4 regions of the Bradyrhizobium sp. USDA 4451 genome follow, and region 1 is predicted to be linked to each of the others. Evidence: predicted binding sites of a transcription regulator. Region 1 holds the regulator's gene; each other region holds the start of a gene.
The links. The regulator LexA, encoded in region 1, represses DNA repair genes until DNA is damaged. The targets are predictions, from matches to a motif close to TGTTCNNNNTGTGTTCNG.
Positions count from the first base shown of each region.

Region 2: a site for LexA is predicted at 6,109-6,126, ahead of ACVMB0_RS10695 (ATP-dependent Clp protease adaptor ClpS). Genes of this name have one in related genera too.
Region 3: a site for LexA is predicted at 5,608-5,625, ahead of ACVMB0_RS08195 (YifB family Mg chelatase-like AAA ATPase). Genes of this name have one in related genera too.
Region 4: a site for LexA is predicted at 1,997-2,014, ahead of recA (recombinase RecA). Genes of this name have one in related genera too.

Region 1 covers NZ_JBTRCH010000001.1:5,932,956-5,940,831, forward strand. Annotated here, with positions in the region: gene ACVMB0_RS27360 (hypothetical protein) at 107-235, opposite strand; gene ACVMB0_RS27365 (hypothetical protein) at 415-642, opposite strand; gene ACVMB0_RS27370 (hypothetical protein) at 682-930, opposite strand; gene ACVMB0_RS27375 (hypothetical protein) at 1,700-1,885, shown strand; gene ACVMB0_RS27380 (HAD family hydrolase) at 3,408-4,034, shown strand; gene ACVMB0_RS27385 (molybdopterin molybdotransferase MoeA) at 4,060-5,271, shown strand; gene lexA (transcriptional repressor LexA) at 5,515-6,219, shown strand; gene ACVMB0_RS27395 (hypothetical protein) at 6,496-6,924, shown strand; gene ACVMB0_RS27400 (hypothetical protein) at 7,082-7,309, shown strand; partial or broken gene ACVMB0_RS27405 (ComEC/Rec2 family competence protein) at 7,306-7,876, opposite strand, start outside.
Region 2 covers NZ_JBTRCH010000001.1:2,311,894-2,319,769, forward strand. Annotated here, with positions in the region: gene mscL (large conductance mechanosensitive channel protein MscL) at 1-97, shown strand, start outside; gene ACVMB0_RS10670 (hypothetical protein) at 145-312, shown strand; gene ACVMB0_RS10675 (hypothetical protein) at 399-716, opposite strand; gene ACVMB0_RS10680 (class I SAM-dependent methyltransferase) at 813-1,631, opposite strand; gene ACVMB0_RS10685 (Rrf2 family transcriptional regulator) at 1,618-2,082, opposite strand; gene ACVMB0_RS10690 (tetratricopeptide repeat protein) at 2,249-4,339, shown strand; gene ACVMB0_RS10695 (ATP-dependent Clp protease adaptor ClpS) at 4,347-6,080, opposite strand; gene ACVMB0_RS10700 (mechanosensitive ion channel family protein) at 6,408-7,876, shown strand, end outside.
Region 3 covers NZ_JBTRCH010000001.1:1,777,075-1,784,950, forward strand. Annotated here, with positions in the region: gene coaA (type I pantothenate kinase) at 1-819, shown strand, start outside; gene ACVMB0_RS08185 (response regulator) at 993-3,263, opposite strand; gene ACVMB0_RS08190 (hypothetical protein) at 3,367-3,888, opposite strand; gene ACVMB0_RS08195 (YifB family Mg chelatase-like AAA ATPase) at 4,007-5,557, opposite strand; gene ACVMB0_RS08200 (MBL fold metallo-hydrolase) at 5,665-6,636, opposite strand; gene gshB (glutathione synthase) at 6,929-7,876, opposite strand.
Region 4 covers NZ_JBTRCH010000001.1:6,824,628-6,832,503, reverse strand. Annotated here, with positions in the region: gene ACVMB0_RS32000 (hypothetical protein) at 1-242, opposite strand, end outside; gene ACVMB0_RS31995 (hypothetical protein) at 362-667, shown strand; gene ACVMB0_RS31990 (hypothetical protein) at 767-997, shown strand; gene ACVMB0_RS31985 (hypothetical protein) at 1,053-1,259, opposite strand; gene recA (recombinase RecA) at 2,119-3,207, shown strand; gene ACVMB0_RS31975 (acyl-CoA thioesterase) at 3,351-3,788, opposite strand; gene gcvP (aminomethyl-transferring glycine dehydrogenase) at 3,924-6,797, opposite strand; gene gcvH (glycine cleavage system protein GcvH) at 6,954-7,319, opposite strand; gene gcvT (glycine cleavage system aminomethyltransferase GcvT) at 7,333-7,876, opposite strand, start outside.

The sequences.
Region 1 (7,876 bases):
CTGATCGCATATCTCGGTTTGGCGCTTTCCAGGATGTGAGCGCTGTCCGGCAAAAAACGAGTCGGCCGAGAACGCTTGTTTTGAGCGACCACCCAATATTGAAACCTCAACCGGGGAACTGCGGCTCGATCAGCGACATGATCATCAGCGTGACGATCAATATCGAGGGCGCGCAGGCAACCACCGCAGCCAACCAAAGGTCCGAGTGGGCAAAGATGTCATAATCGTCCCGCATGGGTGGCCTCCAAACGAATCCAACCATGTACGGAAAAACATTGGTTTGCCGACTGTTCCATTCGCGTTCGAGGAACGACCGGTCTCGATGAGCGTCGCCTGCAGAGCTCGCGCACGGCCGGCGATGAAGCGAGACGAGGAACCGACATGGCGTGCAACAGTCGATTGCGGCGAGGTAGCTCAACCGATCTTGCGGCGCATCGCGTTCGGGAACGCCCACTGAGGAACGCTTGGGCGAAATTCAATCTCCTCGGCTAGACCGGAACAGATCGACCAGTCATGTACCGCATTTACTATTTTGCTGCCTTCCTCGCTGTGACGGGATCGGTCTTCGGCTTGCTGGTCGCCCTTGAGAAGACCGTCGGCGGATGACGCCAGGGAGGAAACAAGTTTTGCATCGAGTGGCACGGAAGCGCTCGATGGGGCGATCCGGCGACCCTGGCCGGGTTATGCCGAGCCTAGCTTTTTCTCGATGTAAGCATTCACCGTTTCGGCGAAGCCGCGCTGATCTCCCACAACGGCATTGAGCTGCGTCAGCACGTCTTGCTGGAGGAGCCGGAGTCCGCTCCTCCTGGCTCCAAGCAAGGTCGCGTCCCAATACTCGTTGACCGCTCTCTCGGCCAGCGCAATGCGGTTCACGTCGCCTTCTGCGATCAGTCGGCGCAGAACTCCCAGGCAAGCATCCAGGTGGGGCATCCCTCACCCGCCTCCAGTCCAGGGAGCTCGGAAAGAAAGGGCCCCAGCGAGTGGGCACCACACTGAGGCCAAGGTCCGTTCGTCCATCGTGTTCGGCGTCACCCGGTCAGGAGCCAGCTCACGCTGGCGACGAGCGCGATGAATGACATTCCGGCAAAGCCGAGAAAGCCCATCTCCACGCTGTCCATTCGATGAGGTGTCAACATCCCCGCAGTTTGCATCTCGTCTCCGAGACCCGCATTTAAAAATGCATGTCAGAAGCCATGTCCTAATTTCGCTGAGCCCCAAACAGCGGCCGCTCCACCAATTCGGATTTCAGAAACAACGGGCGTGAAGCGACGAGAACGTTTCGGCTCTCGTCGTCCCTGACCGAACACGCCGTCAGCCACGTCACCCCGCATGCTCGCGCCAGTTGGTTCCTGCCCGCAGCAAAAATTCCGCCAGCACTGGATTAACCTATGTAGATGCCATGCAAGGCCATTGGTGGCCGAATTCGCGCGACAATTGTTCGCGCGGGCCGAACGCCATGGGAAAGAAACGACGAAATCGGGTTAAGCAAACGACGTCACTGACCTTCAGACTGCTAAAGCTTGCCGAAACGGCCAGGACCAGGGCAAGCGGCTTGCCGCCTGGAGCCGAACGTGAACGCATGCTGAGGAAGTCACTTGAAGCCCGGCGTGCCCTCGAGATCGAGAAGTTCCTGGCAACCCCGGGGGCTGCAATGCCTTCATAGGCTTGTCGCGCATCCATCGTCCAAACGGCATCCGAAATGTCAGCCGAGCCGATCGAATATCAGGGTCATCGTCTAACGATCGTCGAGCAGCGAGGCGGCGGCTTCCTCGTCGAGATCACGCCTCTTGCGGGCGGTCCTCCGATCAGAACGCAAACCTTCCAGAGCACTCAAGAGGCGATCGCCAGGGCCAAGGCGACCATTGAGAAGCATCCAAGCAAGTGAAGCCGTACGGTTTGCAAGCAAAGCGTCCAACGCGTCGGCGGGCGGACCGGAGCAACATGATTGCTGGACCGATGCGAAAGCTCCATTTTCGAGTTGCGCGACATCCCACGTACTTTAACCAGGTTAAGGCGGGAACTTGGTAGCGGTTGCACGGTGTCGCCGCGCACGAAAGCACAGGGTATCGCGTGATGCGATGCTGGCTTCTGCGGGCTGGGGCACTCCGATGATCCTTCCAAAAGGACCCCTATTCATCATCAACATTTCAAACCCCGACGCCTTCTCGGGGAAAGGCAGCATCATCATGCTTGAATTGGCGGACGAGGATGCCGCTGTAAGAATAGCTCGAAAGATCGCTGCCGAGACAGGACGCTGGGTGACTGTGCGGAAAGAAGACATGGAAGTCGTTGGAACGATATCGCCGCCTACGACACATTAGGCGCGGTGATGACACGCCCCTGAAGACCACGAAGGTGTGCCCCTGGCTCGGGGACAGAGCCAAGGGCACCGGAAACGCCGACCTGCCGTTCCTGTTGGGTGGCGTTTGTTATCCAATACGCGGTGCCAGGTGCTGTCGTTCCTAATGAGCGATCGCCCGACAAGAGACGGCCCAGCGAGGGGCGCGATTATCGACGTCGGCCGCTCCCTGGACGCCTGGAGAAGAAGGGTGCAGCCCGCTGAGGGCACACGTCGGACGGCGATGTGTTTGCAGGGTGTTGCGGTCCGGACACGACGGGCAACTCAGCAAAACCTGTCAATCACCGTGTGCGAAAATATTTCGCTTTATCCGAAGCGCAACTCGGTGTATGAATTCCCCGTCTCACCCGACACGAGGGGCGCTTCGCGGTCGTCACGAACGCGGGTCGAGATGCGGTGGACGCCGAATGCGCAGTTGACGAACGCGCATGAGGCGGACGGCGAAATCGTGCAGGCCTGACGCCCTAGTGGCAGGTGTCTTTTCCGATTGCGCAATGCGCGTTGCGAAGACGGTGACAACAAAGCCAAGTCTCGCCGGGGAGAGCACGTATAAGCCGTAAGCCATCGCGCAGGGAAAGCCGGATTGCTCCGGTTACACCTGTGGTCCTACCCCCGAGCTTTCTACCCCATTGCTCGGGGCCCATGGGTGCGATCGGCACCCGGCTTTCCCTGCGCCCTCACCAACGGAGAGGGCGGAACGAGAAGCAAGACTCGGACAAATCATGTCGCGAGAATGCGGACGTATGATTCACAAGCGGCGCCACACATTCGCCGCCGTCCCGGCGAAGGCCCGGGACCCATTACCCCAAAAGCGAATTGTTGCGCGACGCTGGGGCCACAGCTTGTTTTCAACAACACAACCCTGTGGTTATGGGCCCCGGCCCCCGTGCGCAATTGCGCACTAGGCCGGGACGACAATGAAATTGTGGCGCGAGCATGCGAAGCTATGGACCGAGCGGGAGCCAGTGTCAGCACATCAGTCGCATGCCTCCCGCACAAATCGGGGACATTGCCGGCTGCCCGCAATTTTCGTACATGGTTCCACGCAATGACCTCGCACCCCCTCCCCGATTCCGTCGACGTGCTGCTGTTCGATATCGGCCGCGTCGTGCTCGACATCGACTTTGACAAGGTGATGGCGCACTGGGCGCAGCATGCCGGCTGCGCGCCGTCCGACCTCGCCACCCGCTTTGTCGTCGACGACAGCTTCAAGCATCACGAGATCGGCCGGATCGACGATGCGGCGTTCTTCGAAAACCTGCGCCGGACGCTCGGCATCGACCTCACGGACGCGCAGTTCCTCGAAGGCTGGAATGCGATCTTCACCGGCGAGATGCCCGATATCGCCCCCCTGCTCGCGGCCGCGGCGAAGCGGATGCCGCTCTATGCGTTCTCCAACACCAATCCGGCCCATGTCGCGCATTTCTCGGTTGTCCACGCCGAGTTGCTGAGCCATTTCCGCACCGTGTTCCTGTCCTCGAGCATCGGCCATCGGAAACCCGACGCCGCGGCCTACGATCATGTGGTAAAAGCCATCGGCGTGCCGGCGTCGCGGATCCTGTTCTTCGACGACCTGGCCGCCAATATCGAAGGCGCGCGGGCGCGCGGCCTTCATGCCGTCCACGTGACATCGACGGATGACGTGGCAAGGGCGCTGACCGCGCTCGGTATTTGAACCCTGGACTTGAGGAGCTCCGAGCGTGGCCCTGATGCCGGTTGCCGATGCCCTGTCCGCCGTCCTGGCCGGCGCCGAACCGCTGCCGGAGGAAATGGTCGCGCTCGATGCCGCCTATCACCGCACCCTGGCACGCGACCTCGCCGCGCGGCGCACTCAGCCGCCGCAGCCGATGTCGGCGATGGACGGCTATGCGGTGCGCGCCGCCGATGCGGCTGACCTGAAGGCGCGACTCAAGGTGATCGGCGAAGTCGCCGCCGGCCGGCCGTTCGAGCGCACGGTCGGTGCAGGCGAAGCGGTGCGGATCTTCACCGGCGGCGTGATCCCCGACGGCGCCGACGCCGTCATCATCCAGGAAGACACCGCCGTCGACGGCGACCACATCACGATCAGCGAGGCTGCCGCCGTCGGACGGCACATCCGCCCCGCGGGGGTCGACTTCCGCGAGGGTGACGTTCTGCTCGCCGCCGGCAGCCGCCTCTCCGACCGCGCGCTGTCGCTGGCCGCCGCCATGAACCATCCGGAACTCGCCGTGCGCCGCCGGCCGAAGGTCGCGGTGCTGGCGACCGGCGACGAGCTGGTGATGCCGGGCTCGCAGCCCGGACCCGGCCAGATCGTCTATTCCAACGGCTATGCGCTGCGGGCGCTGGCGCGTGCCGAAGGCGCTGAGACCATCGATCTCGGGATTGCCGCCGATACGGTTGAGGCCACCACGGCCGGCATCCGCCGGGCCCGCGACACCGGAGCCGACATCCTGATCACGACCGGCGGCGCCTCGGTCGGTGACCACGACCTGGTCAAGCAGTCGCTGGAGGCCGAGGGCGTCGCGATGGCGTTCTGGCGGATCGCGATGCGGCCCGGCAAGCCGATGATGCATGGCCGGCTCGAGGCGATGCGGGTGATCGGCCTGCCCGGCAATCCGGTGTCGTCCTACGTCTGCGCCTTCCTGTTTCTGGTGCCGTTGATTCGGGCGCTGAGCGGCCGAAAAGCGATTCATCATCGCCGCGCGACCGCTTTGCTCGGCCGCGACCTCGCTGCCAACGACCAGCGCGAGGACTATCTGCGCGCGCGTCTCGAGACGCGCGACGACGGCACGCTGATCGCAACGCCCGTGATGCAGCAGGATTCTTCGCTGCTCGGGAATCTCGCTGCGGCACGCGCACTTCTCGTGCGTCCGCCGTTTGCGCCGGCCGCCGTCGCCGGCAGCGAATGCGAGATCCTGATGCTGCCCGAATAGGGTTTTCTCACCGCGGCGATTGTGCGCCGCCGGGCGTGTTCACCGGAAATTAAGTGGTTGCGGAACACATATCGAACATATAGTGTCCGTTCATGATTTGTTTCGAGTACTGGTGTCTACAATCGGGAGGCCGCCCAGGAGCGCTTGCAGCAAGCACCATGCTCCCTTGGTCAGGCCCGGTCTGCAGATCCCACCGAAGAGTCTCGGAATCGAACGACGCTATCAACCGGGGGAATACTCGAGATGCTCACGCGCAAACAGTACGAACTTCTGCGTTTCATCAATGAACGTCTGAAAGAGGCCGGCGTCCCGCCCTCCTTCGACGAGATGAAGGATGCGCTCGACCTGCGCTCGAAGTCCGGTATCCACCGCCTGATCACTGCGCTGGAGGAGCGCGGCTTCATCCGCCGCCTGCCCAACCGCGCCCGCGCCATCGAAGTCATCAAGCTGCCCGAGCTGTCGGCCGGTGGCGGCAACGGCCGCCGCGGCTTCACCCCGAGCGTCATCGAAGGCACCCTCGGCAAGCGCACCTCTACGCCGCCGATCGCCGAGGATGACGGCAATCGACCGGTCGCGGTCCCGGTCATGGGCCGGATCGCTGCCGGTACGCCGATCGAGGCGCTGCAGACCCGCAGCCACACCATCAGCGTGCCGCCCGACATGCTCGGCTCCGGCGAGCATTATGCGCTGGAGGTGCGCGGCGACTCGATGGTCGATGCCGGCATTCTCGACGGCGACATGGCGCTGATCCAGCGCAACGACGTCGCCAACACCGGCGACATCGTGGTGGCGCTGATCGACGAGGAGGAAGCGACCCTGAAGCGCTTCCGCCGCCGCGGCGCTTCGATCGCGCTGGAGCCGGCCAACACCGCCTATGAAGTGCGCATCCTGCCGCCGAACCGGGTCCGCATCCAGGGCAAGCTGATCGGGCTCTATCGCAAGTACTGAATTGCAAATAGTTGCGGCGGCGAGGCAAATACTTGCGGCGGCGAGGAACGAGCGACAGATCGGATCGTTCCTTGGAAGATAGCGCGGCATGCGGCCTGCTCGATGCGCTCCGATACCTCTCACGCAGTGTCGCGTGTTTGTGATTGAGGCGGTCTCGGGCGAGTCGTACAATCGCCCAGAAACGAGCTGACACTCGTTCGCTATCGTCCACTCTGGTAGAGGCCCTATGCCTCAAGGAGAGGCACGGGTCGCTACCTCCATTTGAGGAGCCATCCGATGTGTGACTATAGTCTGCACGCCGTGGCATCGCGCCCCGCCATTGTCGGAGAGACGCTGATCACCACGACCTTCCGCGGCACGTCGACCCGCGGCTTTGCGTCGGAGAACGATCCGACTGTCGCGGTCTGCATGCTGCCGGGCACCGAGCTCGCTTTCGCCGAGAACGTTCGCTACGACAGCCGCTGGATCTGGACCAAGACGCTGAATTTCCGCGTCGGCGTGTTCAACGAAGTCGAGCCCGACGTGCCGGATCGCCATCATGATGCGGTCGAATTCCCCGACGGCAGCCATGTGCTAGTGACCCAGCTCGTCGAGGGACAGCGCGTCAGCGTGCTGCAATTGCCGGCACTGCATCCGCCGGTCGCGCAGAAGCCGAAGGTTGTGGAGCGGCGGCCCTCCGCATTTGCGTCGCTGTTTTTGGGTTGAACGCATCGTCGCCGCAGGATGACCCGGCGGCGAGTGACCGAAACGATTTCGAGCGACCCCGGACGTCGGGTTCCGGGGCGCGGCAGGAGATTTGCGTCGGCGGCCGCCTTGGCGCATCATCTGGCGCAGAGGACGTGCACTCACGGAAACCTGCTCGGTGGTCGATAAGGTCACATGGCAAAAGGCTGGACGCGTCACGGAGCCGGGCCGCTACATGTTCCGGTTCGGCTGGCTGACGGTGACGGCTGACGACCTGAAGGTCTGGCAGCAATTCCCCGAGGCGTCCTTCACCCTCGTCAAGAAGCCCGACGCCGGCCCCGATTCCGATGAATACCATCTCGGCCTGTTCGAATTGCCGGCCGGTCCCTCGCCAGACCCCGGCTAATCCTCACCCTGCAGATCGCTCTCCGCCGGCGTGGCGTCGACGGCCGGCCGTGGCGCGGTGGCGGGGGCGCGGAGCGTCGCCTCGGCCTCGCCGTCGCCGGGAACCGCAGGCGACCATGGCCGGTCGATCCCGCCGGGCTTGACCGCATCGATGGCGTAGCCGTCACGGGTCCGACGCAGCACCAGCGCGCCGTGACGCCGCAGCCGCTCAGCGTCGACCACCGAGGCCGCGCAGCCCCGCGGCGCCGGCCGGGCGGTGACGATCAGCGCCGCGCGCTCGCAATCATCGGCCAGCGCCTCCGGCCGGCTGGCCAGCGCGACGAAGGCGCCGCCGGGCCCCTGGACCACGCAGCCGCTCGGATCGCAGGAGACGCCCTCGCCGAGCGATGCATCAGTGGCGGTCCGCGCATCGGCGTCCGCCGCCAGCCACTCCTTGACCAAAAACGCATCCTTGGCGCTGTGCATCAGATGCAACCGCCCGTCCCCGCCGCGCACCGCGACGTTGCGGCCATCGGCGGAAATCAGCACGTCCGGCTGCGGCACCCTGAGCGCCCAGACCGAGGCCACC
Region 2 (7,876 bases), 3.6 Mb from region 1:
GCGTGAAGCGCCCGCCGCGCCGGCCGAGCCGCCGAAGCCGACCCGGGACCAGGAGCTGCTCACCGAGATTCGCGATCTTCTCAAGTCGCGTGCGTAGCGGTCGCCACTTGTATCCCGCGTACTGCCCAGCTCTGGAGCCTCACGATGCCAGAACAGGTCAAGCTGCCCCGAAAGTTATCGCAAGAGCCCGGTGGTCCGTCCAGGCTGCGGCCGAGCCACCGGCGGGTGATCGAGGAACTCGACCGCTGGGCCAACAGCCCCGGCCTGCAGCCGCCGAGTGACGCAGACGAGCGGGACGACGACAAGCGCTAGGGGCATGATCCGGAAAAGTGCGAAGCCGTTTTCCGAAAAGATCATGACCAAACAAAGAGCTCACGTAGGTCAGGTGCCGTATCCGGTCAGTTGAACGGCACCCGCGCCCTGGCCGAGAACGTCCAGGTCTGCGCTGTGCCGCCGAGCCCGCCATACTCGGCGCCGAGACCGAGCATGACGCCACCCGCGACCCTGGCGTTCAGCCCGCCGGTGACGCGCGCCGACCAGCCCTCCAGCACCAGCGTCGGGTTGACCGGGATGCCGTTCACGGCCAGCGCCGGGGCGTCATCCCGGCTGAAGTAATAGTCGCTGTAGACGCCGAGATAGGGCGTGACCACCGCCGCGTCGGTCGTCGCCGGCGGCTCCCACAGCGTGTAGAGGCGCGCGGACGGCTCGATCAGCAAGCTGCTTATCCTATAGCTGCCGGTCAGCCCGGTCGCCCGTTCTCACCGCGCGCACGCAATGGGGCGATTGACAACGGTTATCGCCGGAGGGCGAGGTCAGAGCCGACGTGCGGTGGCGATCAGCGCGGTCGAGGGAATCGCAAAACTGTCGCCGACCCGTCCGCGCTCGATCTCGGCGCGGAAGGCGCGTGCGACGGTGGCGCTCTGGTCGGCATCGAGGCCGCTCCAATGCGGCATGAATTCGAACAGTTTGTCGACGTCACCGGGATTGCCGACATTGAATTTGAAGTCGTGGGTGATCTCGGCGATGGCGGGATCGGAGAAGCCGGCAGCGATGACCTCAGCCGCGAAGCGGCTGGGGTCGGCGAGCTCGGCGAGGCCCGTGCAGGGCATCGGTGTGACGTTGTCGGGATAGAGCCGCCGGATGATCTGTGCGAGCAGCAGATGCACGGCCGCACCATCGGCGCTTTTCCAGACCGCGATCGCAGCCGATCCACCTCGCCGCGTCACCCGCGCCATCTCGCGCAGTCCGGCGCGCCAATCCGGAAACAGCATCACGCCGAACACCGACACCGCCGCATCGAAGGAGGCATCCGGCAGATCGAGCGCCTGGCCGTCCATCTGCCGTGCTTCGATATTCGGTTGGCCATGCGCGCGGACCCGCGCCACCATGCCGGCGGAGAAATCGATCGCGGTGACCGCAGCGCCAATGCGGGCAGCGGCGAGCGCCGCGGCGCCCGTGCCGGTCGCGACGTCGATCACCCTGGATGACGGGCCAATCGGCAGTGTCGCGACCGCGGCGTCGGCGAACAGCGTCGTGAACGGCTGCGATTGCGCCTCATAGGCGGCGACCATCTTGTCCCAATGCGCGGGATCATTGTACGGCAGCGGCTTCGCCGGCTCACTTGACTGCATGAATCTGGTCCTCGAGGCTTTGCTTGTGCTTGGCGAGCCGGCGCTTGAAATCTCTCGCCAGCGCGTCGAGCGTCACCGCGCCGAGCCGCTTCAGGAACAGCGCTTCGACCTGGCGGAAGGTGTCGCCGAGCGCATCGTTGACGGCCTGCTCGACCAGGCAGCCGGGATTTTCCGAGCGGTGGCCCATCGCAACGATCGTGGGTTCGCCGACCGCGCGATAGATTGCCGCAAGCGTGATCTCGGTGGGATCGCGCGCCAGCGTCCAGCCGCCGCCACGGCCCTTCTCGGAGCGGACCAGGCCTTGCTCGCGCAGGCCCGCCATCACCCTGCGCACCACCACCGGGTTGGTGGCCATCGCTCTTGCAAGCTGCTCCGACGTCACCGCCTCGCCCGCTCCGATCATGTGGAGCAGGCCGTGCAGGACGCTGGACAAACGGCTATCGCGTATCATGTAACTTTATATGTTACATGATCGGGCGAACGTCAAGAGGGACCATGCGCCGTGAGAAACGATGCGCCGATTCGAACTTCGCGTGCCGGATTTGGCGGAGCCGTTCGTTTAATCCCCATCGGGGTCTTTGGGGGGCTGTATCGTGGGCAGTGTGGCGGTCGATCGGATGTTGCAGGATGCGGTGGCGCATTATGGCGCGGGCCGTACGACGGAGGCCGGCACCTTGTGCGGCGACATTCTCTCCGCCGATCCCGATCATATTCCGGCACTGCATCTGTCCGCCGTGATCGCCTTCGTGACCGATCGCGCCGCCGAAGGCGCGGTGCTGCTGAACCGGGTGTTCAGCCTCGATCCGCATCATGGACCGGCCTTCGCCACGCTCGGCGATGCGCTTGCGGTGAAAGGCGAGCATGAAGGCGCGGTGGCGGCGTTCCAGCGTGGCGTGGCGCTGCGGCCGCAGGATGCCGGCCTGCAGGTCAAGCTCGGCGTCGCGTTGTGCGATCTGTTGCGCTTCGACGAAGCCGAGACGGTGTTTCGCCGCGCGATCGCGCTCGATGGCGGCCTGACGCGCGCGCGCTTCAACCTCGCCGTTGCGCTGGGAGCGCAACAGCGGCCGGTCGAGGCCGAGCAGGCCTATCGCGAGGTGATCGCGCGCGATCCGGCCTATCGCGGCGTCTGGCTCAACCTCGGCAACGCGTTGACCGATCAGAAAAAGCTCGACGCCGCCGTCACGGCCTATCGCCGCGGGCTTGCCGCCGAGCCCGATCATCCGGGGCTGCATAGCGGCCTTGGCGCGGCGCTCTACCGCCAGGGCCGGCTGGAGGACGCAGTCGTGCATTATCGCCGCGCGATCGCGCTCGATCCCGACAATCTCGTGCCGCAGCGCCTGCTGGCCATGGTGCTGCACGAGCTCGGCGAGCGCGAGGAGGCCGTTCGGATCTACCGGCAGGTCTCGGCCCGCGACCCGTCCGACCACGTCATCCTCAACAATCTCGGCGCCGGCCTGTTCGAACTCGGACAGGTCGACGACGCCATCGCCTGCGCCGAGCTCGCGCTGGCGTTGAAGCCGGACTACGCCGCCGCGCACACCAATCTCGGGATCATCTTCGAGGCGCAGAATCTGGTCGAGGCGGCGGTCGCGGCGCATCGGCGCGCCATCGAGCTCGATCCGCTCTATGCCAAGGGCTACGCCAACCTTGCGGTCGCGCTGCGCAATGCCGGCGAGATCGATGCTGCGCTGGTGGCCTCGCGCCGCGCCATCACGCTCGATCCCACGCAGCCGCTCGCGCATTACAACCACGCCCATTTCCTCCTGATGAACGGCGAGTTCGAGGAGGGGTTCGAAGAGTATCAGTGGCGGCGCAAATCCAAGATGCTCAGCGACGGCGATCCGGTGTTCGACGAGCCGGAATGGCAGGGCGAGCCGCTGGCGGGACGCACGCTGCTGTTGTTTGCCGAATACGGCCTCGGCGATGCCATCAATTTCGTCCGCTATGTGCCGATGCTGGCCGGCACGGGCGACCGGATCATCCTGCAGGTGCAGCCGGCGCTGGTCGCGTTGCTGCGGCCGATGCTGCCCGATGTCGCGATATTCGCCCGCGGCGAGCCGCTGCCGCCGTTCGACCTGCAACTGCCGCTGCTGAGCCTGCCGCGGATCTTCCGCACCACCGTCGAGACCATTCCATCGGCGGTATCCTATCTGCGGGCCGATGCCACCAAGCTCGCGCGTTGGCGCGAGGCGCTCAGCAGCGTCTCCGCGCTGAAGGTCGGCATGGTCTGGGCCGGCAATGCCAGGCACAAGGGCGACCGCCAGCGCTCGCTGCCGGCCGATGCCGTGCTGCCGCGGCTAGTGACGCCTGGCGTGCAGCTCTACAGCCTGCAGAAGGAGCCGAGGCCCGACGATGCGCCGGTGCTGCGGCGTCTTGGTAATGACGTGGTCGACCTCGCGCCGACGCTCGGCGATTTTGCCGACACCGCGGCGGCGGTCTGCGCGCTCGACCTCGTGATCGCCGTCGACACCTCGGTGGCGCATCTCGCCGGCGCGCTCGGCCGCCCGGTCTGGATGTTGTGTCCCTATGCGCTCGACTGGCGCTGGCTGCGCGATCGGGCCGACACGCCCTGGTATCCGACCATGCGGCTGTTCCGTCAGGACAGGCCGCAGGCCTGGGAAAACGTACTGGCGCGGATGTCGGACGAGCTTGCCCGGCTCGCCGGCGGCGAGCGGGAGCTGCTGCTGCCGGCGTCTTTGACGCGCTGACCTGGTATCACCCCGCGCTCATTCCCTGCGCGCCGCCGAGCAGCTTGACGTTGAGCCGGCCGCCGTCGAACAACATCTCGTTCAGTGCACCGTCGATGTCTTCGGTGGTGACATCCTGGCCGCCGCCGCGGGCGATGCTGGCCTGGGCGATACGGCGCATCAGCTCCTTGATGAAGGCAGCGCTGACGCCTTCGGTACGTTGCACCGCTGCCTCGATGACGGGCGGCTCCAGCGGCAGGCCGCGGCCATAGAGCCGGATCAGCTTGCCGCGCCCCGGCTCGTCGGGCAACGGCACCTCGATCGCCTGATCGATGCGGCCGGGCCGGCCGGCGAGCGCGCCCTCCAGTTCTTCGGGCCGGTTGGTGGTCAGCACGAACAGGATATCGCAATCCTCCTTCAGGCCGTCCATCTCGTTGAGCAGCTTGTTGAGCAGGGATTCCTCGCACGGTCCGCCCATGTCCTCGCGGTCGCGCGCGATCAGATCGACGTCCTCGATCACGACCATGGTCGGCTGCAGCAGCCGCGCCAGGCTCATATAGGCGCCGAGCAGACCGACCTGCTCGGCGGTGATGATCAGCGTGGTGTGGTTTGGCAGGTTGGTGGCGAGATAGCGGATGGTGTGGGTCTTGCCGGTGCCGGGCGGCCCGTACAGCAGGATGCCCTTGCGGGTCGACTGCCCGAGCTTGCGCAGCCGGTCGCGGCTTTCGACGAAATCGAGCACGTTGCGGTCGAGCAGCCGCAGCGTCCGGTCCGGCAGGATCACGTCGTCGCGCGCGACCGTCGGCAGCCGATGCACGGTCAAGCCTTGCGAACGTCCGCGATAATTGGCGCCATCCTCCAGCGACAGGATCTTGCCGCGATAGGAGCGTGCCGCGTGCACGGCAGTTTCCAGCTCAGCGAACGTGCGCTGCACGAAAGCGTTGCCGGCCGCACCGGCGGGCAACGCAAGCTCGATCCGCAGCGACGGCTCGTGATTATATTCGCGATAGAATGTCAGCAGCACAGCGTAGCGCAGTTCACCGGTTCGACACAGCCATAGTCCATTGGCAAGGCACTTCACCGGCTCGGCCTCGCCGATATCGACGTCGCGATATTGTGGCGGCGCGATCGCTGGTGCATGCCGGCCGGCCTTCATCAGCGCCGCGAAGTCGAGCGTCTCGTAGCGATATTCTTCATGGATGCCGAAAAAGTGGATTGGATCGGTGAACAGCTTGTCGATTGCGACCTGAACGTCGGCGCGCATGTGGCCCGGAAACTGTCGCGCCCGTGTCACGATCAGGTTGCGCGGCACGCCGGCGAAATGCCAGTCGAGCGCGACGTAAGCGGATCGAAACGTCTCGCCCGGCAGTTCTTCCGAGCTGCGGCGTGCCGCGAGCAGGCAATCGCTGCACAGCGATGCGGTCGTCGTACCGGGGATCAAAATCTCCGTCACGGCCCTTGGCGCTTCGCAGAGATCGCAGGGGCGGCTGGCGTCGGCGGATTCGGTGCTGATCATCAACGGCTGGCCGTTGGAGCGGATCAGCCACTTCGCCGAGTTGAAGATGGCCCGTGCGACCGGCCCCGGATATGGCCCGCAGGGAACAGCGCCGTTGGCCTCGATCAAGGCAGCGCAGGCAACGGCTTCCTGCTCGGATTTCCCGAACACCGTACGCAATAAATCCTGCACGAATTCCAGCGGGGTCTCATCGTCGTCATGAATGAAGAGCCGGACCGGACCATCGTCGCTTAACACGTCGTGCATGATCACCTCGAAACGCAATCGGAACCAAAAGAACAAAATAAGAACATCATGGCCACCGGCCTTCGTCAAGCGAAAGATTCTCCCGCCTCATCTCTGACGTGTGGCGTGATCGGCCGGCTCGGCTCAGCGGGGAGCGCATTGCGTGCGTAAATGCCGCTCAACACCTGTGACGTTTGCGTTGCGGCAAATGCCAAAACATGGCCGCCACAGCGGCAAACTTCCGACACATCATCGGGGCGAAAAGGAGCATCCGACATGGCGCGAGCGCGTGAGCTGATTCCTTTCAGGATGAGCCGTCGCGCAATGACTTTTCATAAGAGGGCCCTCGTGTCGCACACATTTCGTTTTGCGATCCTTCTCGTCCTCGCTTTGTTCGTTTCTCCCGCGCTGGCTCAGCCGGGCGCCAAGCCGGCGCCGCCGCAACCCGGTACCAGTGACAATCTGACGCCGGAGCAGGCGAAGCGCGCGCTCGAGACGCTGCAGGACGACAAGAAGCGCGGCGAGATCATCAACACGCTGCGCGCCATCGCCAATGCCTCGCCGCAGGCTGCTGCCCAGCCGGCGGCCGCGGAGCCAGCGCCCGAGCAGCATTCGCCGATCCCGCTCACCGCTGACAGCCTCGGCGCACAGCTTTTGCTGATGGTGTCCGAGCAGGTCGGCGAGATGTCGCGCGAGGTCGCCGACGTCGCGCGCACGCTGACGCATTTTCCCGCGTTCTATTACTGGTTCGTGCGCACCGCGAACGATCCGGCGGCCTATGGCCTCCTGATCGACATCGCCTGGAAGTTGGCGCTGGTGTTCGGCTGCGCGCTCGTGGCCGAATGGGTGGTGTTCCGCCTGATCAAGCGGCCGGTCGCGTTCCTCGAGGCGCGGCTGCCGCAGACCGCGCGTATGCCGGTGCAGACGCTCGCGAGCGTCGACCCGCCGTCGTCGGTCGCCGACGTCACGCCGGAACCGGAGTTGCATCGGCGCCGGCTCAGCCTGGCACGGGCCTGGCAGTCGCTGGTCCGGCTGCCCTTCGTGCTCGGCCGCCTGCTGCTCGAATTATTGCCGGTGGTGGTATTCGGCGGCACCGCGACCGCGCTGCTCGGCACCGAGATCGGCGATCAGTCGACCACGCGGCTGGTGATCCTCGCCGTCGTCAACGCCTATGTGTTCTCGCGTGTCCTGATCTGCGCGGTGCGCGCGCTGGCAGGGCCGTTCGGCCTGTTCCGGGTCCGTGCCGAGACCGCGGCCTATATCGAGATCTGGGCAAGGCGCATCGTCGCCGTCGGCGTCTCCGGCATCGCCTTTGCCAACGTCGCGCTGCTGCTTGGCCTGCATCGCGCCGGTTATGCCGCGCTGATCCGGCTGGTGATGCTGGTGGTGCACCTCTTCATCGTCGTCATCATCCTGCAATGCCGCCGCCAGGTCGCCGATGTCATCCGCGCGCCGGCCGATCGCACCGGGCTTGCGGCGCGGACGCGCAACCGCCTCGCGGCGCTCTGGCATGTGCTGGCGATCGCGCTCGACCTCGCCCTGTGGGCGGTGTGGGCGCTCAATATCCGCAACGGCTATTCGCTGCTGCTGCAATATTTCGTCGGCACCATCGCGGTGCTGCTGGTCACCCGTCTCGTCACCATGGTGGTGCTGAGCCTGATCGATCGCGGCTTCCGCATCAGCCCCGAGTTGATCCAGCGCTTCCCGGGGCTGGAGATGCGCGCCAACCGCTATCTGCCGCTGCTGCGCAAGGTGGTCACGGCGGTGATCGCCCTGATCGGATTCGTCGCGCTGCTCGAAGTGTGGGGCGTCGATGC
Region 3 (7,876 bases), 4.2 Mb from region 1:
CTCGATTTGCAGGAGGTCGAGGACATCTACCTGCCGCTGTCGCGGCTGCTCTCCATCTATGTCGATGCGACCCAGCGGCTGTATTACTCGCAGCGCCAGTTCCTTAATATCCGCGATCGCAAGATGCCCTACATTATCGGCGTCGCCGGCTCGGTTGCGGTCGGCAAGTCGACCACCGCCCGCGTGCTGCAGGCGCTGCTGGCGCGCTGGTCTCCGCGGCCGAAGGTCGATCTGATCACGACCGACGGTTTCCTGTTTCCAAATGCCGTGCTCGAGCGGCAGGGCATCATGCAGAAGAAGGGCTTTCCGGAGAGCTACGATCTGCCGACGCTGTTGTCGTTCCTCAGCGACATCAAGGCGGGACGGCGTCGCGTGCGCGCCCCTGTCTATTCGCATCTGACCTATGACATCGTGCCGAACAAATGGGTCGAGATCGATCAGCCCGACATCCTGATTGTCGAGGGTGTCAACGTGCTGCAGACCGGGCGGCTGCCGCGTGACGGCAAGGCGGTGCCGTTCGTCTCCGATTTCTTCGATTTCTCGGTCTATATCGACGCCGATGAGGCTGTGCTGCGGCAGTGGTACATCACGCGCTTCCTGGCGCTGCGAGACACCGCATTCACCGATCCGAGGTCCTACTTCCACCGCTACGCGCCATTGTCGGACGAGGAAGCGACCGCGACCGCGATCGCGATCTGGGAGCGCACCAACCTCGCCAATCTCGAGGACAACATCCTGCCGACCCGCCCGCGCGCGACGCTGATCCTGAAGAAGGGCGCCGACCACGTGGTGCAGACGGTGGCGCTGCGGCGGCTGTAGGCGTTAAGCGGCTAAGGCAGCCACATAACAGCTGTCGTCCTCGCGAACGCGGGGACCCATAACCACGAGTGCGCCGTAATTTGCAGGGCTGTGGCCGCAGCAGGTCACCAAAACTAAATTCGGTGGTTATATGGGTCCCTGCTTTCGCAGGGACGACACTGAGTTTGTGGTGACTACGCCGCGATATGCCGCGCGGCGGCGAGGCCCGCGAGCGCTTCTTCCAGCTTCTCGCGGTCGAGCGGCTTGATCAGGAAGCCATCCATGCCGGCCTCGAAACAGGCATAGCGGTCTTCCACCAGCGTATTGGCGGTCAGCGCCAGGATCGGGGTCCGGCGGATGGACTGCCCGGTCTCATGGCTTCGGATCTGTTTGGTGGTCTCGATGCCGTTGAGGCGCGGCATCTGGATGTCCATCAGCACGAGGTCATACGGCGTGCCGGCCGACGTCGCCGAGAGCCAGGATTCCATCGCCTGCTCGCCATTGGTGGTGATGACCACGTTGTGGCCGAGCCGGGTGAGCAGCGAACGCATCAGCAGCGCGTTGATCTCATTGTCCTCGGCGACCAGGATGGAGAGAGCCCTGTCCGCCGTCGCGCCTGCCGCCGCAGTGGGTGCGGATTCCGCGGCCGCCTCGATTGCGGGGCCTGGTGTCGGCATCGCGAGGCTGGGAGCCGCGATTTCGGGCTGCGCGGTCAGGCGGGCGGCGAGCGAGGCTGCGCGCAGCGGCTTGACCAGATAGCCGGTGAACATCGCGGTCTCGGCAGCCGAAAGCTCCTGCCGCGTCGCCGGCGTGAACATCACGATGCGATGGGTTGCATGGATGCGGGCGGCGCTGGCGAACGCCTCCATCGCCGCGGTGCCGAGCGTGTGGTCGATCAGCGCCGCGTGCCAGCTCCGTTCCGGCAGCAACGCCTCGGCGACATTGGCATCCGACACGATGCAGGTCTGCGCGCCCCAGCGCTGCAGCCGCCGCGAAATCAGCGAGGCCTCGATGCTGTGCGGCGCGACCAGCATGATCGACTGGCCGGCGAGATCGGGTGCGGTGAAGCTGTTGGCTTCACCAATGTCGGCCGCGGTCAGCGGGATCGAGACCTCGAAGGTCGAGCCGGCGCCCGGCGTGCTCGCCAGCGTGATGCGGCCGCCCATCCGCTTGACGATGCGGTCGCTGATCGAAAGCCCGAGGCCGGTGCCGCCATAACTGCGCGCGATGCGATCGTCGGCCTGCTCGAACTCACGGAAGATGCGCTGCTGCGCCTCCGGCGCGATGCCGATGCCGGTGTCGCGGACCAGGAAGCTGATCTCGTGCGGCCAGAGGCCGGGCTCGACGATCAGCGCCACGCCGCCGCTCGCGGTGAACTTGATGGCGTTGCCGGCGAGATTGAGCAGCACCTGGCGCAGCCGCGCGGCATCGCCGGCCACTTGCAGCGGCAGCCGCTCGTCGACATAGGCAGCGATCTCGATGCCCTTGGTCTGCGCGCGCGGCGCCAGCAGCTCGGTGATTTCCTCGATCAGGCCGGACAGCGCGAAGGGCCGGTGTTCGAGGTCGATCTTGCCGGCCTCGATCTTGGAATAGTCGAGCAGCTCCTCGATCAGCGCGAGCAGCGCGTCGCCTGACGTCTTGACCGCCTTGACGTAGGTCGTCTGCTCCGGCGTCAGCTGGGTATCCATCAGCAGTCCGCTCATGCCGATGATGCCGTTCAGCGGCGTGCGGATCTCGTGGCTGGCCATCGCCAGGAAGCGCGACTTGGCACGGTTGGCAGCGTCGGCCTGATCGCGGGCCTCAGTCAGCGCGCGCTCGCTCTCGGTGCGGTCGGTGACGTCGCGGCCGACGCTCTGCATCTCCGCCGGCGCACCGGCATCGTTGCGCACGAGGCCCTCGCGCCAGGCGATCCAACGCGGCCCGAGCGGTCCCGCGACCTTCTGGTCGTAGACACGGGTGCCGCTGGGCTCGAGCGCGGTCTCGCCCTGCTCCAGCACTGTCAGCGTGGCGGTGCTGTCGATCAGATTGTCGCGCGAGACCTGCGCCAGTTCGCAATAGGCGTCGTTGGCGTAGGTGATCCGTCCTTCGAGGTCGCGCAGCACGATCAAATCGCCCTGCGCCTCGAACAGCTTGCCGGCCCGCTGTTCGGCCTCTTGGAGTTCCCAGTTGCGGTCGGCCATCGCCTCGTTGTGCATGGCGACGGTGCGCAACCGCTTGCGCATCAGCCGCAGGCGGATGCCGAGCGTCACGATCCACAGACAGGCCAGCGCGAACAGGAAGCTGACCCCGATCGCGAATGAATTGGGATCGTAGCCGCTGTGCGGCGAGAGGGCGCCCGAGATGAATCCGAATGCGCCGCCGAACGCGACCGAGAAGATCGTGAACGAGCGGACGATCGTCGCGACCCAGGAATGGCGGCGCAGGAAGCGGCGAAAGCGTAACTTGATCCGGAAGAAACGCCCCATCAATGGTGGCCCTGAAATGGCTTGGTCTGGCAATGACGATGCGTCGGTCACCTTGCAAAGTGCTTGAGCTTGATGGCCGTTTCGCGTTGCCCTCGGAACAGGGTTAGCGCGAGGTTAACTCCGCCATGACCCGGCCGTGAAAGCGCGTGTCGGGTTTGACCGATGCCGCCTCCAGGCGGCGATGTCCGCCGCGGGCACTGACGATCAGCGCCGCGGCATCGCGCGCCGAAAACGTCCTGGACTGCACGAAGACGCGGTAATCGGACGGCCCATCGTCACGGGACAGATAGATCACCGGACCGTTTGCCGACGGATCGCTCGAAATCCCGATCAGCTGCGGCGTGACGTTGCTCTCGCACGCCCCGGCCTCGGCATCGTCGATGTCGTCGATCACGGTGAAGTCGGCGGTGTCCGCGCTGTCGGCAATCTGGACCAGGACGGTCGCAAGGCTCGGGTCGTCGGTGAAGCTGACGTGAAGCTGCGCCTGCCACGGCACCGCTGCGATCTGCATCGTGGCGCCGCCGACATCGATGCAGGGCCGGGGGCCCGGCAGGAATTCAGCGCGGGCAAATATCGCGGCCACAGCAAGCGGCACCACCGAGGCCAGCATTTTCATACGCAACATGACACAACTCGCTCGACCCAAGCTCCCGCGGATCGCGGTGCTTATGGTTTGCGGAGCGTAAATGAGAGTGGTTACTGCGGCGTTGACGCGACGAGCGTCGGTTGCAAAACACGAGGCGTCACGCCGCGCGCCGCAAATCGTCGGCCAATGCACGATAGGATAGCGCCTCGGCAAGGTGCAGCCGGCCGATCGTCTCAGCGCCGTCGAGATCGGCGAGCGTGCGCGCCACGCGCAGCACGCGGTGATAGCCGCGCGCGGTGAGATGCATGGTGTCGGCGGCCTCGCGGAGCAGCTTCTGCCCATGCGCGTCGGGCTGCGCGATGGTCTCGAGCAGCGAGCTCGGCGCTTCCGCATTGGTGCGGACATGCGGCATGCCGGCCGCCGCGTAACGCGCAAGCTGGATGTCGCGCGCGGCCGCGACGCGTCGGGCGACCTCGGCCGAGCCCTCCGCCGGCGGCGGCAGGATCAAATCCGCCGCGGTCACGGCCGGCACCTCGATCCTGAGATCGATGCGATCCATCAGCGGGCCGGAGATCCGCATCTGGTAGTCGGCGGTGCAGCGGTCGAGCCGGCCGCGCTTGCAGGAATAGCCGGGCTCATAGGCGTGGCCGCAGCGGCACGGGTTCATCGCGGCGACCAACATGAAGCGCGCCGGATAGGTGACGCGGTGGTTGGCCCGGCTGACCGAGACCTCGCCGTTCTCCAGCGGCTGGCGCAGCGAATCCAGCACGCGCGGATCGAACTCCGGCAGCTCGTCGAGGAACAGCACGCCTTGATGCGCCAGCGAGATCTCGCCGGGCCTGGCGCGCATGCCGCCGCCGGTCAACGCCGCCATGCTGGCGGAATGGTGCGGGCTGCGGAACGGGCGCCGCGCGGTCAGCGCGCCGTCGCGGATCTCGCCGGCGACGGAAGCGATCATCGAGACTTCGAGCAGCTCCGACGGCGACAGCGGTGGCAGGATCGAGGGCAGCCGCGCCGCCAGCATCGACTTGCCGGCACCGGGCGAGCCGATCATCAACAAATGATGCCCGCCGGCGGCCGCGATCTCGAGCGCGCGCTTGGCGCTTTCCTGGCCCTTGATGTCGCGCAAATCGAGCAGCGCTTCCTCGCGCGCCTCGTTCTGGTCTTGCACTTTCGGCTGCGGCCGTGACAGCACCTGCGTGCCCTTGAAGTGGTTGGCGATCTGGATCAGCGACTGCGCCGCGATGATCTGGATGTCGGGGCTCGCCCAGGCGGCCTCCGAGCCGCAGGCGGCCGGGCAGATCAATCCCTCGTCGCGCGAATTGGCGCCGATCGCGGCCGGCAGCACACCGGCCACCGGCGCGATCGAGCCGTCGAGCCCGAGTTCGCCGAGCACGGTGAAGCCGCCGAGTGCATCCGGCGGAATCGCCCCGATCGCGGCCATCAGGCCGAGCGCAATCGGCAGGTCGTAATGGCTGCCTTCCTTGGGCAGGTCGGCCGGCGCGAGGTTGACGGTGATGCGGCGGGCCGGAAGCGCCAGACCGGAGGCGATCAGTGCCGAACGCACCCGCTCCCGCGCCTCCGACACCGCCTTGTCGGGTAGGCCGACGATCGCGAATGCCGGCAGCCCCGGCGCGACCTGCACCTGCACGTCGACCGCGCGGGCCTCGATCCCCTCGAATGCGACGGTGGAAACGCGCTGAACCATGCTGCCCCTGTTTCTCGCCACCCAAGGTAGCGGAGCGGGCCGCTTAGCGCAAGAACATTAAGAGAACATCCGGGGACGACGCGCGCCGTCCCCGGATGATCAGCCGGTCACAGCGTCATCTGCATCGGCTCGGGATAGTAATGGAAGCCCTCGCCAGCCTTGGCGACGTGGCCATAGCCCGGCCAGGCGAAGTGATAGGACATGACGGCCGTCTTGTTCGCGGCCAGCATCTCCAGCATCTTGACCCGCGACGCTGCCGCCTGCTTCGGATCGGTGTCGTAGGAGAATTCCATCCGCGGCCGCTCCAAGAGCAGCACCGCGTGGTGCGAGAGATCGCCGAGGAAAGCGAAGGATTTGCCGCCCGAGGTCACCATGAAGATGGTGTGGCCCACGGTATGGCCGGGGGCTGCGAGCGCGGTCACGCCGGGCAGGAATTCCTGGCCGTCCTTGAAGAACACGATGCGGTCGCGCACCGGCAGCAGGTTCTTGCGGGCGTGCACGACAAAGTCCTTTAACGGACTGCCCATCTTGCCTTCGTCGGTCCAGAAATCGAGGTCGCTTTGCGCGATGTAGTACTGCGCATTCGGGAATAGCGGCTTGTCGTCGGCGCCGACGATGCCGCCGATATGATCGATATGCGCGTGCGACAGCACGACGGCGTCGATGTCCTCCGGCTTGATGCCGGCTTCCTGCATGCTCTTCTGCTGCCGGCCGGTGGTCGGACCGAACGCCTTCGAGGTGCCCATGCCGGTATCGAACAGGATCAGCCTGTCGCCCATGTTGACGATCGGTGAATTCTGCTCGAGCACGACATTGTCGGGCGAGAGGAAGTTGTCGGAGAGCATCTTCTTGACTTCTTCCTTCGGCACGCCCGTGAAGGTGCCGGAGGGATCGCCGAGCGGAAGGGGCCCGTCGGAGACGACGGTCACTTCGGCGTCGCCGAGTTCGAAGCGGTGCCAATAGGGAGTCTGTGTGCCGAGTTTCGGCGCGCGCGCCTGTGCGGTGCCGCCGAGCAGTGTGCTGGCGCCGAGACCGGCACCGAGCGCGAGCAAGGATCGTCGTGAGACATTGAGCGTCATAACGTCTTCCTCCCAATTTTTATGAATTTGTCGCGTTGTGCCCGCGCGTTGACCCGCCGCTTGACCTGACGCAGGCAAGAGGATGCTGCCCGCGCCCGCGCAAGCTGGCAAGTAGAATAAGGCGAACGCAGGCGCGACCGAGCCCTGGCTAAAGCGCGATGAGATCGGGATCGATTGTCAGCGCGCTTTAGCTCATTGTTTGAGCATGATCTTTTTCGGAAAACCGCTTCGCACTTTTCCGGATCATGCTTCTAGATTTCAGCCAGCCTGTGCGGCGCACAAAGAAGGATGATTATTTCGCGGCGCGCTTCTTCTCGATGGTATCCCAGATCATCGCCGCGACATCGGGGCCGTTGAGCCGCTGAATGGCGCGGATGCCGGTCGGCGAAGTGACGTTGATCTCGGTCAAATTGCCGTCGATCACGTCGAGGCCGACGAACATCAGACCAAGCTCGCGCAACGCGGGCCCGACAGTGGCGCAGATTTCGCGCTCGCGATCCGACAGCTCGGTCGCCTTGGCCGCGCCGCCGCGCACCATGTTGGAGCGCAGATCGTCCGCCGCCGGCACGCGGTTGACGGCGCCGGCGAATTCGCCGTCGACCAGGATGATGCGCTTGTCGCCATGCTTCACCTCGGGAAGGAAGCGCTGGATCACCCAGGGTTCCTTGAAGGTGACCGAAAACATGTCGAATAGCGAGCCGAAATTCATGTCCTGCGGCATCACGCGGAACACGGCGGCGCCGCCATGGCCGTGCAACGGTTTCATGACCACGGCGCCGTGCTGATCGCGGAAGGAGTTGATCTCGTCGAGGTCGCGCGAGATCAGGGTCGGCGGCATCAGCTGCGGGAAGTTCATCACGAACAGCTTTTCCGGCGCGTTGCGCACGCTGGCCGGGTCGTTGACGACCAGGGTGTTCGGATGAATGCGCTCGAGGAAATGCGTCGAGGTGATGTAGGCGAGGTCGAACGGCGGGTCCTGGCGCAGCAACACGACGTCGAAGCCGTTGAGCGCCTCGCGCTTCGGCTCGCCCAGCGTGAAGTGATCGCCGAGCTCGTCGCGCACGGTGAGCGGCTGCACCGGTGCCACCAGCTCCTCGCCGCGCAGCGACAACTTATCGGGCGTGTAGTAGGAAATGCCGTGGCCGCGCTTCTGCGCCTCGAGCAGCAGCGCAAAGGTCGAATCGCCGCGGATGTTGATGCGCGCGATGGGATCCATCTGGACGGCGATCTTCAATGTCAT
Region 4 (7,876 bases), 890 kb from region 1:
CGGTCAAACCGTTGCGCGGCGGCGGCGCTCCGGCGCGCGTGCGCTGCGTTGCAAACGCCGTGCCCGGCATGAAAATGCCCCAGTTTCGGCGCCCAATCGCCCTTCGTTAGTGGTGTGGGGGCGTACATGGTCCGCAGGTTGGTGTTGCTCGGCGGCGTGATTGCGGTCGGATTGGCGCTCAGTGGCTGCACGCGCTGCGGTCCGGTCTGGGACGACTGGATGCAGTCGCCGAAATCCTGCAAGTCGGACAACCTCTAGGGCAGCGACAGCCAGCTTGGCCGGACATGCTTGGCCAGACATGTGCTTGGCGACGGCTTTCCGGCGGTGATATACCGCGGACGAAAATGCAAGGAGCGTTCTCATGAGAGTTTTGTGCGCAGTCGCGGTTGCGGTGCTGCTGTCGGCGCCGGCCTATGCGCAGATGCCGAACATCAACCTGATGCCTGAGGTCAAGACCAAGACCCAGGAAGAGAAGGACCAGGACGCGGTCAATCAGAGGGCTTACAAGGACTCGCTCAGCAAGATTCCCGACGCCAAGGGATCGTCCGATCCGTGGGGCGTGGTGCGCAGCGACGCGCCGAAGGCGGCGGCCCATCCTCCCGCCAAGCCGAAGACCAAGACCGGAAGCTCGGCGCAGCCAGGCCCGACCACGCAGCGCAGCCAGTAAGCGCCGTTCGGGCCGGCCTCGACGGTCTGGCACGGACTCGGATTCTCCCGGCACCGCGCCTATATTGGGAGCGTCGTCAGTTGGTCCGGAGTTGCGGCAATGGTGTTTCGTCCGCGCGATCTCGCCAGCCGGATGGCCGCACGGCGCAAGCCGGATGACGGCTTTCTGCGCGAGACCTTCAGCCTGCCACGCGATCAGGCCCGCCTGCGGGCGCGTGCCTTCCTCAAGCGCTATCCGAAGGCGGCCTATATGAGCGCCGTCGAGAGCTGGCGCGAGCTGCCCGGCGGCGACATCGAGTTCACGATGCGGCGGCTGGCCAGCGCGGACTGACAGTGCCTGGGCGAAGCGGACCGGCACGGCGTCAGCTCGCCCGGCAGATTGCGCCTCACTCCCCGTCGCTGCGGCCGCGGCTCTGTTCGCGCCCGAGGTTGTTCAGCTCGCGGTCGATCCGCAGCTGGACGCGGCGGACCGCCAGCAAGTCGAGTTTCGCCTCGGTCTTGCCTGTGAAGACCCGATCCCCGATCTGGAAGCGCCATGTCCAGACCCCGGCTATCAGCTGGGTGATGGTGAATTCGATGCCCCTGTGGATCATCTGGAACAATCCCGCGAATCAAAGGCAATCATCGATACCTAAAACCATAGGTTGTATTAATCTCTAACAATCGTCAAACGTTAATATGAGATAAAATGCCCGTCCGGGCGGCGTCGCAGACCCTGCGGGCGGACCGATCCGTCGGCTGGACGGTGTCGCCGCTGCGCAGCGCCCCGGCTGCATTGCCGGGCAGGCCAACGTTACGAACACTGGCGCAAGCTGAGTCTTCCGCGAAGGCTACGTAGTTTTTTTGGGCGTCAGGAGGGGTACCAAGGTAGTATGCAGATTGTGCCAGACCATGGTCGGCGCGTGTGTAACATCTTGATAGTGCAACTATTTTTCGGACGTGCTTGGGTGGCATGCCATCCGGAACTTTGTTCTTGCCCGGAGAACTACGGATCGCGGCGGGCAGGAGTTCGACGACTAGCTACGGCCGGTGCGCAGGTTGTGACACGGGGGCGATGGCCACGAAAAGCGCTGGCCCGAAAGAGGCCGGACAATGTCTGTGAGAGGGGGCCGCCGCGTGCGGAGGCGCGATCTCGCGATCGCTTTCACGGCCAGAACAGATGGCGTCCCATGGAAAATGATGGGGCCAGAACATTTACTCTATCGCCTCAGTAGTCCTACCGAGAACATCAACCAAGCCTCGGTTTCCGTTCGCTTAATCCGCGCCAGGACACTTCGGAAATCAACCCCGGAGACAGTGCCCTGACGGCATCCGGCGCTTACCCGTCCGAAAGAACATATTGCGAACATAGAACAAACGTGGTACGAGGTTTCCTATCAACAAGGCATTCCTTTCGACCTCATCGCCCGTTTGTCCCGCTAGCGAATCCCCGCCATAAGGAGCACATCCCAAATGTCCGCCACTGCACTGCGTATCGTCGAAGGATCCTCCATGGACAAGTCCAAGGCCCTCTCAGCCGCGCTCTCCCAGATCGAGCGTCAGTTCGGCAAGGGCTCGGTGATGAAGCTCGGCAAGAACGACCGCTCGATGGATGTCGAGACGGTGTCCTCGGGGTCGCTCGGGCTCGATATCGCGCTCGGCGTCGGCGGCCTGCCGAAGGGGCGCATCGTCGAGATCTACGGGCCGGAATCCTCAGGGAAAACCACGCTGGCGCTGCACACGGTGGCGGAAGGCCAGAAGAAGGGCGGCATCTGCGCCTTCATCGACGCCGAACATGCGCTCGATCCGGTCTATGCGCGCAAGCTCGGCGTCAACATCGACGAGCTCCTGATCTCGCAGCCGGACACCGGCGAGCAGGCGCTGGAAATCTGCGACACGCTGGTGCGCTCCGGTGCGGTCGACGTGCTGGTGGTCGATTCAGTCGCGGCGCTGGTGCCGAAGGCCGAGCTCGAGGGTGAGATGGGCGACGCGCTGCCCGGCCTGCAGGCCCGCCTGATGAGCCAGGCGCTGCGCAAGCTCACCGCCTCGATCAACAAGTCGAATACGATGGTGATCTTCATCAACCAGATCCGTATGAAGATCGGCGTGATGTACGGTTCGCCCGAAACCACCACCGGCGGCAACGCGCTGAAGTTCTATGCCTCGGTCCGCCTCGACATCCGCCGCATCGGCGCGATCAAGGAGCGTGACGAGGTGGTCGGCAACACCACCCGCGTCAAGGTGGTGAAGAACAAGCTGGCGCCGCCCTTCAAGCAGGTCGAGTTCGACATCATGTACGGCGAGGGCGTCTCCAAGATGGGCGAGATCCTCGACCTCGGCGTCAAGGCCGGCCTCGTCGAGAAATCGGGTGCCTGGTTCTCCTATGACAGCCAGCGGCTCGGCCAGGGACGCGAGAATTCGAAGGCGTTCCTGCGCGCCAACCCCGATATCACCACCAAGATCGAAGCCGCGATCCGGCAGAATTCCGGCCTGATCTCCGAGCAGATCCTCGCCGGCACGCCCGAGCGCGACGCCGACGGCGAGGAGCCGACGGAGGAGTAAGCTTTAAAGCTCCAAGATTTCGCTGCAAGCGGGCGCTGAGGACGTTGAGTTGCCGACGTCTTCGGCGCCTGTTTGGTTTTGGTGTTGAACGGGAGCGGAGCGGGCGTCGGATCTTGATCTGCTGATCCGGTATCTGCCCGTGCTTATCCCTGTGCCAGCGCCTTTTCCCGGCTCGCGATCAGCGCCCGCAAGTCGTCCGTCACGGCGACCGACTGATGGGTCTTCTGATCGGTCGCGACCCAGATGATCTCGCCGGTGGCGCGCAAATCCTCGGAGCCCTTGGCGAAGATCGCGAGCGCAAGGTTGATCGAGGAGCGGCCGATCCGCGCGACGCGGACGCAGACTTCGATGTCCTCGTCGAAGCGGATCGGCGCCTTGTACTCGACGACCGATTTCACGGTGTGGAAGTCGATGCCAGTCCGCGCCACCTCGCCGAGATAGTCGTAGCCGAGCGCGCGGAAGTACTCGGTGATCGCGGTATCGAAATAGGTGAGGTAGTGGGCGTTGAACACCACGGCCTGCGCGTCGACCTCGGAATAGCGGACGCGAAACGGGAACTGAAACCAGAAGTCCTCGCGCATGCTTCCTCCTGCCGCGGCGTTGCTCGCCGTCGTTCGCCCACGGACAAGCGCGCCTTATGAAAACCGGGCTGCAGGATGGGCAGAGCCAACGGAGCCGCGCCCGTTGGCTCTGCCCATCCTTGATCGTTGCCCGCGCTATTCCGCCGCCTGCGCGTAATCCTCGACCGGCGGGCACGAGCACACCAGATTGCGATCGCCGTAGACATTGTCGACGCGCCCGACCGGGCTCCAGTATTTGTCGGACCGCGACACGCCCGCGGGGAAGCAGCCCTCGGCGCGGGTGTAGGCCCGCTCCCACACATCGTCGGCGATGTCGTGCACGGTGTGCGGGGCGTGGCGCAGCGGCGAGGCGTCGATGGTCCAGCGGCCCTTCTCGACCTCCGCAATTTCGTTGCGGATCGCGATCATGGCATCGCAGAAGCGGTCGATCTCGAACTTGGATTCTGATTCGGTCGGCTCGATCATCAGCGTGCCCGCCACCGGGAAGCTCATGGTCGGCGCGTGGAAGCCGTAGTCGATCAGCCGCTTGGCGATGTCGTCGACGGTGACGCCGCTGCTCGTCTTCAGCCCGCGCGGGTCGACGATGCACTCATGCGCGACACGGCCGCGCTCGTTGCGATACAGCACCGGAAAGTGCGGCTGCAGCCGTGCGGCGATGTAATTGGCGTTGAGGATCGCGACCTCGGTGGCGCGGGTGAGGCCTTCGCCGCCCATCATCAGGATGTAGATGTAGGAGATGGTCAGGATCGACGCCGAGCCGAACGGCGCGGCTGACACCGGGCCGATGGCGTGCGCATTCGCGCCGTCGGTTGCGGGATGACCCGGTAGATAGGGCGCGAGATGCGCCTTGACGCCGATCGGGCCCATGCCGGGGCCGCCGCCGCCATGCGGGATGCAGAAGGTCTTGTGCAGGTTGAGATGACTGACATCGGCGCCGTAATCGCCGGGCCGCGACAGCCCGACCTGCGCATTCATGTTGGCGCCGTCGAGATAAACCTGACCGCCATGCGCATGCACGATGTCGCAGATCTCGCGGATATGCTCCTCGAACACGCCGTGGGTCGACGGATAGGTGATCATCACGGCGGCGAGATTGGCCGAATGCTTCTCCGCCTTGGCGCGGAGGTCATTGACGTCGACGTCGCCGCGCGCGTCGCACGCCACCACCACGACATCCATGCCGACCATCGCGGCCGAGGCCGGATTGGTGCCGTGCGCGGAGGAGGGGATCAAGCACACCTTGCGGTGCGGCTCGCCGCGCGCGAGGTGATAGCCCCGGATCGCCAGCAACCCGGCATATTCGCCCTGCGCCCCGGAGTTCGGCTGCAACGACACCGCGTCATAGCCGGTGATGTCGCACAGCCACTGCTCCAGCCGCTTGAACAGCGCGTGATAGCCCTTGGCCTGATCCGCTGGCGCGAACGGATGCAGATTGCCGAACGCCGGCCAGGTCAGCGGGATCATCTCGGTGGTGGCGTTGAGCTTCATCGTGCAGGAGCCGAGCGGGATCATCGCGCGGTCGAGCGCGAGGTCGCGATCGCTGAGCTTGCGCATGTAGCGCAGCAGTTCGGTCTCCGAGCGATGCGTGTTGAACACCGGGTGGGTGAGGAAGGCGCTGGTGCGCCGCAGCTCCTTCGGCAGCGCCTCGTGCGCCGCCGCTTCGATCTCGGCAAAGCTGAGCTTGCCGCCGAACACGCGCCACACCGCCTCGACGGTCTCCGGCGTCGTGGTCTCGTCGAGCGCGATGCCGAGCGTGGTCGTACCGATGCGCAGATTGATCCGCTCCGCCTGCGCGCGGGTGACGATCTCGATCTGCCTGGCGCCGGCCTCGACCGTTACGGTGTCGAAGAACGCCTCGCTGGTCGGCGTAAAGCCGAGCTTGCGCAGGCCTGCGGCCAGCACGGTGGCGCGGCGATGCACGCCGCGTGCGATATGGGTCAGGCCCTCGGGGCCGTGATAGACCGCATACATTGAGGCGATCACGGCGAGCAGCACCTGCGCGGTGCAGATGTTGGAGGTCGCCTTCTCGCGGCGGATATGCTGCTCGCGGGTTTGCAGCGCCAGGCGATAGGCGGGTAGCCCGCGCGAATCCACTGACAGCCCGACGATGCGGCCGGGCAGCGAGCGCTTCAGCGTGTCGCGCACCGCCATGTAGGCGGCGTGCGGTCCGCCATAGCCCATCGGCACGCCGAACCGCTGCGCCGAGCCGACCGCGATGTCGGCGCCGAGCTCGCCGGGCGAGGTCAGCAGCGTCAGCGACAGCAGGTCGGCGGCCACGACCGCCAGCGCGCCCTTGGCACGCAGCGATGCGATCGCAGGCCGGAGGTCGCGTACCGCGCCCGACGTTCCCGGATATTGCAATAGCGCGCCGAGCACGTCGGCCTTGTCGAGCTCGGTGAGGGGATCGCCGACGACCAGCGCCCAGCCCAAGGGGGCCGCGCGCGTGCGCATCACGGCAAGCGTCTGCGGATGCACCTCCTTGTCGACGAAGAATACCTTTGCTTTCACCTGCGAGTGGCGCTCGGCGAGCGCCATCGCTTCGGCGGCGGCGGTCGCCTCGTCGAGCAGCGAGGCGTTGGCGACGTCGAGCCCGGTGAGGTCGCAGATCATGGTCTGGAAGTTGAACAGCGCTTCCAGCCGGCCCTGGCTGATCTCCGGCTGGTACGGTGTATAGGCGGTGTACCAGGCCGGGTTCTCCAGGACATTGCGCTGGATCACCGCGGGCAGGATGGTGCCGGAATAGCCCTGGCCGATCAGTGACGTGAACACCTGGTTCTGCGCGGCGAGCTCGCTCATATGCGCGAGCGCCTCGGTTTCGCTCAGCGCCCGGCCGAGGTCGAGCGGCGCCTTCTGCCGGATCGACGCCGGCAGCGTCTCATTCATCAGCGCCTGCAGGCTCGCGGCGCCGACCGTCTCCAGCATCGCGTTGACGTCGCGCGGTGACGGTCCGATGTGGCGGCGGACGAAATCGGTGGCGGCTTCGTTGATCGGCTTGAAGGGCGCGTTCATGACGGGGTCCTCGTTGTCAGCCGTCATACCCCGCGAAAGCGGGGTATCCAGTACGCCGAGGCATCAGCGTTCAAGCTGAGGAGGCGCGGCGTACTGGGTCGCCCGATCAAGTCGGGCGATGACAGGGAGTGTGTGGTCGCAATCTGCTTCATTCTCTCAGGCGGTGTGCGCGGCGTAGGCGGCTTCATCCATCAGGCCGCCGAGTTCGCCCTTGTCTGATATCTTCAGCTTGAAGAACCAGGCCTTGCCGCCGGCATCCGAATTGACCAGCGCGGGATCGGCCGTGAGCGCCTCGTTGACCTCGACCACTTCGCCGGTGATCGGCGCATAGACGTCGGAGGCGGCCTTGACGGATTCGACGACGGCGGCGGCCTCGGCCTTTTTCAGGCTGCGGCCGATCTTGGGCAGTTCGACGAACACCACGTCGCCGAGCTGCGATTGCGCATAATCGGTAATCCCGATCGTGGCGACATCGCCCTCGATGCGGAGCCATTCGTGGTCGGACGTGTACAGCGTCGTCATGGGGATCGATCCTTCAGCGTTTGTAGGTATTGGGGACGAAGGGCGTGGCGGCGACTTTCAGCGGCAGCCGCTGGCCACGCACTTCGGCGAAAACGGTGGTGCCGAGCGCGGAAAGGGCGGTCGGCAGATAGCCCATCGCGACCGGTGCATTGAGGCTCGGGCCGAAGCCGCCCGAGGTCACCTTGCCGATCGGCTCGGGCGAGGTGGCGTCGGCGAACAGCGCTGCGCCTTCGCGCACCGGCGCACGGCCATCGGGCCGCAGGCCGACGCGGCGGCGAGTGGCGCCATCAGCGAATTGCGCGAGGATCTTGTCGGCGCCGGGAAAGCCGCCGGCGCGGGCGCCGCCGCTGCGGCGGACCTTCTGCACCGACCATTCCAGCGCGCCTTCGACCGGCGTGGTGGTGGTGTCAATGTCATGTCCGTAGAGGCAGAGCCCGGCTTCGAGCCGCAGGCTGTCGCGCGCGCCAAGCCCGATCGGCAGCACGTCGGGATTGTCGAGCAGCGCGGTGACCAGGGCTTCCGCCTTGTCCGCGGGTACTGAAATCTCAAAGCCGTCC